Regions from separate parts of the Psychrobacter sp. NPDC064578 genome, predicted to be linked through region 2. Evidence: predicted binding sites of a transcription regulator. Region 2 holds the regulator's gene; the other holds the start of a gene.
What was found. Region 2 encodes PhoB, which activates phosphate uptake and scavenging genes when phosphate is short. Its sites were predicted from a motif close to TGTCATNAANCTGTCATAA; they were not measured.

Region 1: ACI2JM_RS08335 (porin) is a predicted target of PhoB. The motif match lies at 2,546-2,564, and genes of this name have one in related genera.

Annotation. Positions count from the first base shown of each region.
Region 1 is NZ_JBJDPI010000006.1:30,982-35,022, reverse strand. It holds gene ACI2JM_RS08340 (CTP synthase) at 1-1,131, opposite strand, end outside; gene ACI2JM_RS08335 (porin) at 1,326-2,408, opposite strand; gene ACI2JM_RS08330 (malate synthase G) at 3,142-4,041, opposite strand, start outside.
Region 2 is NZ_JBJDPI010000012.1:53,636-57,676, reverse strand. It holds gene ACI2JM_RS13060 (M23 family metallopeptidase) at 1-231, shown strand, start outside; gene phoR (phosphate regulon sensor histidine kinase PhoR) at 228-1,331, opposite strand; gene phoB (phosphate regulon transcriptional regulator PhoB) at 1,412-2,116, opposite strand; gene dtd (D-aminoacyl-tRNA deacylase) at 2,273-2,728, opposite strand; gene asd (archaetidylserine decarboxylase) at 2,841-3,677, shown strand; gene ACI2JM_RS13035 (DUF1287 domain-containing protein) at 3,966-4,041, opposite strand, start outside.

The sequences.
Region 1 (4,041 bases), on a different contig from region 2:
ATATGGCACGTTGTTTTCACGAGCATAAGTGATGGCTTTTATCTTACCATTGGTACCACGTTCACCAAAACCACCCGGTACTAGGATAGCATCAGCGTTGTGTAGCTGCGCCAATAAGCTGTCATCGTCTTCTAGACGCTCAGCATCAACATAGTCAATTTTGACATCGGCTTTATGAGTGATACCAGCATGCAGCAGTGCTTCGTTGATCGACTTATAAGCATCAGGTAACTCAACGTATTTACCAACCATCGCTACCGTAAGGCTCATTTCAGGATTAAGCTGCGCTTCAACCACTTTGTCCCAATCACTCAAATCTGCTTCTGGTACATCTAAACCAAAACGCTCACAGATCAAATCATCAAGATCCTGCTCATGAAGCGTGCGTGGAATCTGATAAATACTTTGCGCATCTTCACACATAATAACCGCACGCTCTTCCACATTGGTGAACAACGCTATTTTGCGACGGTTGTCTTGCGAGATGTGGTGATCAGAGCGGCAAATCAATATGTCAGGCTGCAAACCGATAGAACGCAGCTCTTTTACTGAATGCTGTGTTGGTTTGGTTTTGGTTTCGCCTGCACTAGCAATGTAAGGAACTAGCGTCAAATGCATCAGCATGGCTCTATTGCGACCAAGCTCTACTTGCATTTGGCGGACGGCTTCCATAAATGGTAGCGATTCGATGTCACCAACGGTACCACCAATCTCAATAATAGCGATATCATAACCTTCACCACTGGCTAAAATTTTACTCTTAATTTCATCAGTGATATGCGGAATAACTTGTACTGTACCACCAAGATATTCACCACGGCGCTCTTTATTTAGCACGTTTTGATAGATACGACCACTAGTAAAGTTATTGCTCTTACTCATTTTTGAATGGCGTAAGAAGCGCTCATAGTAACCCAAATCTAAATCAGTCTCTGCACCATCTTCGGTGACGAATACTTCGCCATGCTGGAATGGGCTCATCGTACCTGGATCGACATTGATGTACGGATCCATCTTGGTCATCGTGACGGTCACGCCACGGGCTTCTAAGACCGCTGCAAGAGAGGCTGCGGTGATACCTTTTCCTAGTGAGGACACTACCCCACCGGTCACAAATATAAACTTGGTCATAGTACTCTGTCGGTAATTGGTAAAGAAGGATTTTACTAAAAATACATCAAAAAATATAGGGCAAAAGCATAAACTCTTTGAAACATTCAAGTTTTAGTACTTAGCTATTATAACGCACTACCCACTCAAAAAGGATATAACAAAAAAACTCACCCCGAAGGATGAGTTTTTATAATCAGATTCTAATGCTTAGATTAGAATTTGTATTCTAGACCAGTACCAACTACGAATACTTCAGCATCGCCTTTTACCTTGGCAAGTATGTCTTTATTAGTAATAGGATCTTTAACACCAGTGTTATACATAGTATTAACGTTATCAGCATTGTTCATACCAGCATAGGCATGCATGATGATATTGTCTTTAAAGAAGTACTTACCGCCAACAACGATCTGATCTGATTCAGCGTTATCAATACCAGCTAGATTGTCAGTCTTGTTGTACTGAGTGTAAATAGAAGCTGGACGTGCAAAGTTAGCTAGCGCCATTTGAGCACTCACAACTAGACCTTTTTCTTTTTCAGAACCAGTAAAGTCATAATCTGCAACCTGATACAAAGCACCGAGTGTTATAGGGGCTGCGATGTATTTTCCTAAGTCTACAGTGGCCGTACCACGGATGATATCACCATTGATGTTTTGGTCTTTGTCATAAGCCACACCAGCAGTGAAGCCTGTACCTTGGTCAAACATCATTGCAACACCGAAGCCCGCATCATTGTTGAAATTATCATCATCAGAGCTATACATAGCATACAATTCTAATGGTAGGTTATTGTATTTTGGTGCAGCCCAGATCACTGAGCTATTAATACGACCACTATCAGCCATATTCAACGCTTCAACAACGTCGTCTTCCATTTCATTCGTACCCATGTTATCCCAATAGCCTTCGTTAACAACAACGTTGTTAATTTTGTCTAGGCTAGATTGGTTTTTACCAACACGGAACTCACCGAATTGCTTGTTATTAATACCTAGGTATGTATCACGGTTAGAGAAAGTATCATTATCACCATCGATGCTTGTGCCATACTCTAATTGATAAATAACATCAGTATTAGCAGTCATGGCTTCAGAGCCTTTGAAACCTAAACGTGAAGAATGAGAGTTGATTTCTATTGTATCTTCATCAAAGTCATTTACATTACCAACTGAATTATATTCAGCATTAACGTAGTCGGCAGCTAAGAATGCTTTACCATAAACAGTTGGTGCTGCATTGGCTGCAGATACAGATAGGGCAGCAACTGCTGTAGCTAAAAGTAGTTTTTTCATGGGGTATCTCCACTTTACAATTTTAGTAATAAGCTAGCTATTATTAGCTGGTGCTCATAATGGTATCGTCACAAATCCTCAAAGATATAATGTGTAACTGGCTACCGAGATTAGTCAGAAACAAGTGTGGCGAAGTTCTATTACAGTAAGATGAAAAAAACAATGACTTACATAACTGGGATTAAAAAGTAACTGCCATGTAATCTTAGGTCTTTATCGCTCCGTTGCGTAACATCCGTTACCAAACTCATACTTCGAATACAAGCATAACAACTTTGACATAATTTGCAACATTTTTTTTAGATTTTTAAACCCAGTATTTGTTGAATGCCATATCTACTATAGAATGTAGGTCATTGTAAAAAAATCCCTATCTGCTCAAATAGATAAAGATACTATTGATTAATATAATTACCAAGAACTTGAAACTAGCGTAATGAATACTCTTTCATTAACAAAAATAAAGCCGTACTTGTTCATTAACAAGTACGGCTAATAAAAAATAATAAATGTGGTTTATGACATACTGACAGTCACAATTGAGATCGGAAAATTACTACAAGAACAGTAAAAAAGGTATTTTCACTGCTCTTGTTTCCAGACTATAACCTTAGTCAATGGCTATCACAGACTTCTTATTAAGTATAAAAGCCAATAACAAGCCTCATTTAGTCATGACAGTATCATAATAGAATGTCAAGTATGCCATATTCTAATATTAACCTGCGCAATATTAGCAGCCTGCTTTTAGATCAAGACGTGCCTGATGCAATAATGGCTCAGTATAACCACTCGGCTGCTCACGACCTTTAAACACTAAGTCACAGGCCGCTTTAAAGGCATAAGAGTGGTCAAAGCTATCTGCCATCGTCTGATAGTCGCTATCGCCTGCATTTTGCTCATCCACCACTTTTGCCATACGCTTCATCGTATCCATCACTTGCTGCTCGCTCACGACATCGTGATGCAACCAGTTGGCAATATGTTGACTTGAAATACGTAAAGTCGCACGGTCTTCCATCAGACCCACATCATTGATATCCGGCACTTTAGAACAACCAACGCCTTGATTTACCCAACGCACAACATATCCTAAGATGCCCTGAGCATTATTGTCTAGCTCTTGCTGTTTCTCTTCATCAGTCCAATTGGTATTTTTTGCTAAAGGAATGGTCAAAATGTCGTCTAAGCTGGCACGCTCACGTGATTTTAGGCTGTCTTGAACATCAGAAACACTCACTTGATGATAGTGCATGCTGTGCAAGGTTGCCCCTGTTGGTGACGGTACCCATGCGGTACTGGCTCCAGACTTAGGATGTGCAGCTTTGGTGTCCATCATCTCTTTCATCTCGTCAGGCTTCGCCCACATGCCTTTACCAATTTGAGCAACACCTTGTAAACCAGTCTCTAAACCGATATCAACGTTCCACTGCTCGTAGGCTGGCTGCCATGCTTGTGACTTCATCTCACCCTTAGGTACAAATGGGCCTGCATTCATGCTGGTATGCATCTCATCACCAGTACGATCTAAGAAACCTGTGTTAATAAAAATGACACGCTCTTTCGCTTGGCGAATGGCTTCTTTCAAGTTGACCGTCATACGGCGCTCTTCATCCATGATACCGATTTTGAT
Region 2 (4,041 bases):
ACGTTAGGCGGTCGTGTGGTGGTCGTGGTTGGACCAGGCGGCGCAGGGCATTATTATGCGCATTTAGAAGATTATGCAGATATTAGTCCAAACGACTGGGTTGATGCCGGCGATATCATCGGCTACGTCGGCGACAGTGGCAATGCAAAAGGTACGCCGCCACATGTACATTACGGTATTTATATCAGCGGCAGTGCAGTGAACCCCTATCCACTTTTACAAAAAGATTAGGGCATCGCAGCTGATCTAATGTGGGCAGCTGGAAATACCATGCTGAACGTCGAGCCTACCCCTTCTACTGATTCAATTTGTAAATTAGCCTCATGCTGATATAAAACGTGTTTAACGATTGCCAAACCTAGCCCTGTGCCGCCAGTCGCCCGACTACGACCTTTATCAATACGATAAAAACGCTCCGTCAACCGTGCGATATGCTCAGGTGCAATACCAATACCGTTGTCTTCGACGGCAAATCGGCAACCTTCTGACGTTTTTGTCCAGCTAATGGCGATATTACCGCCCTTGGGCGTGTATTTGATGGCATTAATCACCAGATTAGAAAGCGCGCTATTTAGATACATCTCTGAGCCATACAGTCCGTCATAAGTGTCTATTTGCAAGTGAATGGTATGCCCATATTCTTGATTGTACGCTTGCGCATCATCATAAACATGGGTCAGCAGCTTGGTCATATCAATATAGCTGAGCTCATGGGTTTCTTCGATTTCGATGCGAGATAACAGCAATAAGTCATTTACAATTCTATTCATACGCGCAGTCTGTTGGCTCATCAGCTCAAACCCGCGCTTCCAATGCGGCGGCATATCTGGCTGATCCGAAAAATTTTCTAGATAACCCATCATGACGGTCAACGGTGTGCGTAACTCATGCGAGACATTCGCCACAAAATCGCGGCGCATCTCTTCTAAATGATGCAAGCGCGTCACATCATAAATGATGAGCAGCTTCTCATCGCCAAAAGGCGTGAGCTCACACTTTAGATAACGCTTGGGCGCGCGCCACGAGACAATGTGCACACCATCCTGAGCACCATCGATAGGGTTGGTCGTCGCCTGATAATACTGACGAAATTCAGGCGCACTAATAAAGTCAAAAATGCACTTACCTTTATCTGACAACTGTAACAACATTAAATCTTCGGCAGCCTGATTCCACCATTCAAGCCCATCATCGTCATTGAGCAAAACCACCGCATCACGCAATGCGCGTAGTGCGCTTCTAATTTTTTTGAGTTGATCCGTTGTATTCTGCTGAGTTGCTAGCAGTGACTTATTTTGTTGGTCGCCTTGAGCCGATATTAGGGTGTTCATCCATCATCCTTATCACTATTCGCCGTTTTTCACTGTGCTACGATTAACATACTGCTTTTATAGCGAATAAAAACCGTCCGTTAAATTGGTTCAATAAAGCTAGAAAATCGATAGCCTGTCCCGCGTACTGTCTGTATCAACGTATCACATTGATGTGGTCGTAGTAATGTCCGCAAACGTTTGATATGCACATCAATGGTTCTATCTTCGATATATACATTACCGCCCCATACTTGGTCTAGCAGCTGCGTCCGCGTATAGGCACGCTCTGGATGACTCATAAAAAATGCCAATAATCGATATTCCGTAGGCCCGACATCAACCACTTTACCAGCCGCTGTCACTCGCTGACTTTTGGGATCAAGGCTCAAATTGCCGATTTCGATAGGTTTATCACTATTGAGCGCGTTACTACGCCGCAATACTGCTTTGATTCTGGATATCAACTCACGTGTCGAAAAAGGCTTGGTCATATAATCATCAGCACCAGCATCAAGGCCATGCACCTTGCTGTCCTCTTCACTTTTAGCTGTCAACATAATGACTGGTATCTCAGCGAGTAGCTCATCGTTTTTGAGTAATCGGCAAAAATCAATGCCACTTTTATCACCGGGCAGCATCCAATCTAGCAAAATCAGCGCAGGGCGGTGATCGACCACTTGTTGGTGCGCCTCAGATACATCCGCTGCCTGCAGACTATCAAATCCCGCCATCTCTAGCGTCATGACGATCATTTCACGAATCGCAGGTTCATCTTCAACAATCAAAATTTGCTCATTATACATACGGCATTCTCAGTGTTAGAGGACAACATTTAGCTGACAAAAAAGGCGATAAATGCTCGCCTGCTGCTCCCTATTAAACGGGGTAATTATGACAGTTTAATGACATTCGACTTTTAAGCGGTTCATAAGTCTCGTGACGGCTAATGCTTGGTTTACTCAATTTACTTCTAACAAGAAATTCAATGGCCCATCATTGACGCTCGACACTTGCATATTGGCACCAAATTGACCAGTTGCCACGTTTGGATATTGCGTGTTGGCATAAGCGACCAATTGCGCAAACAACGCTTGCGCCGCATCAGGTGCCATCGCACCACCAAAGTCAGGGCGACGACCCTTGTCTGTTTTTGCCATTAGCGTAAACTGTGATACCAATAACAGTCCGCCACCAACTTGCTGGACATTTTTATCCAGTTTGCCGTACTTGGCAGGATCATCATCATTGTCAAAAATACGATAGGTGAGGATTTTATCCACCATTCGCTGTGCGCTTGTTATGTCGTCATCAGGCCCTAAACCAATATAAGCCAATATGCCTTGCTCAATCGTACCAACACACTGCGCATCGACGGTGACACTAGCATGGCGTACGCGCTGTATAAGTGCTTTCATTTATAGATTCCTTACCAATTATGCCCATACAATAATACGCCGTCCATGATAAAATACGGCCATTCTCTTGCTTATTAATTATTACATCACACCCTATTTTGGTAGCCTCATTATGAATGTATTCACTACTTTACAACAGTTTGTCCCGCAGCAGCAACTGAGTAAAGTTGCTGGGCGTCTAGCCGCTAGCCGCCATCCTTATGTTAAACGCACGTTTATCCGTAGCTTTGCTAAAGCCTACAACGTCAGCTTGGACGAGTATGAGCGCCAAAGTCTCAACGCCTATGAGAGCTTTAATGATTTTTTTACTCGTGAGCTAAAAGAAGACGCGCGCCCTATCGACATGACGCCTCATGGTATCGTCAGTCCTGCCGATGGTATTATCTCGCAGTTGGGTCAAATTGACGACCATAAATTGCTCCAAGCAAAAGGTCGCTATTATGACGTTGGTCAACTGCTTGCTGACAGCGAAGATGGCCGCTATTTTGCGGATGGCAGTTTTGCGACGGTTTATCTTGCGCCCAGTAACTATCACCGTGTACATATGCCCTTCGCCGGTACTCTAACCAAAACCCGTTATGTACCGGGCACGCTGTTTTCGGTCAACAATACTACGGCGGCGAACGTGCCGGACTTATTTGCGCGTAATGAACGCTTGGTTTGTCTGTTTGATACAGCATATGGCAAAGCAGCGGTGGTGATGGTTGGGGCGATAATTGTCGCTGGTATCGAAACGGTGGCAACTGGTAAAATTTCCCGCACTGATGATATTCAAGAAGCTGAGCACAATATGAGCTTTGAAAAAGGCGATGAGTTGGGGCGTTTTTATTTAGGCTCAACCGCAATTGTCATTCTACCAAAAGGCGCAAAAGCAGATTGGCAAGATAGTATGCAAGCCGATAGTGTGGTAAAAATGGGACAGTTATTGGGTGTCGCTAACACTCCTTAGACAAGCGATTTAATGAATTAAAAAAAGCTCAGTTCAGCATCCTAATTTATGCTGAACTGAGCCTTTTATTGTGGGTAATTATCTTATCGCAACATATTAGGGCGTGTCATCAATTAGCACATGAATACATTTAGTGGTCTTAAAATGGCTAAATTTTGCTAAACATCGTCAGAAATTTTGTCAATATGTTCATATTAACGACAATTTCTTCCTTGTTTATCTACAATTTTTCTCATTTTAAGCCTCACAATCTAATTGATGACACACCCTAGTTAATAAAAAAAGTAGTTAATAACGAAAGTGCTTGAGAATAGGATAAGCAAATAAGATGTTTTCTTCTTGCGTACCGCGTCCGATATTGTGA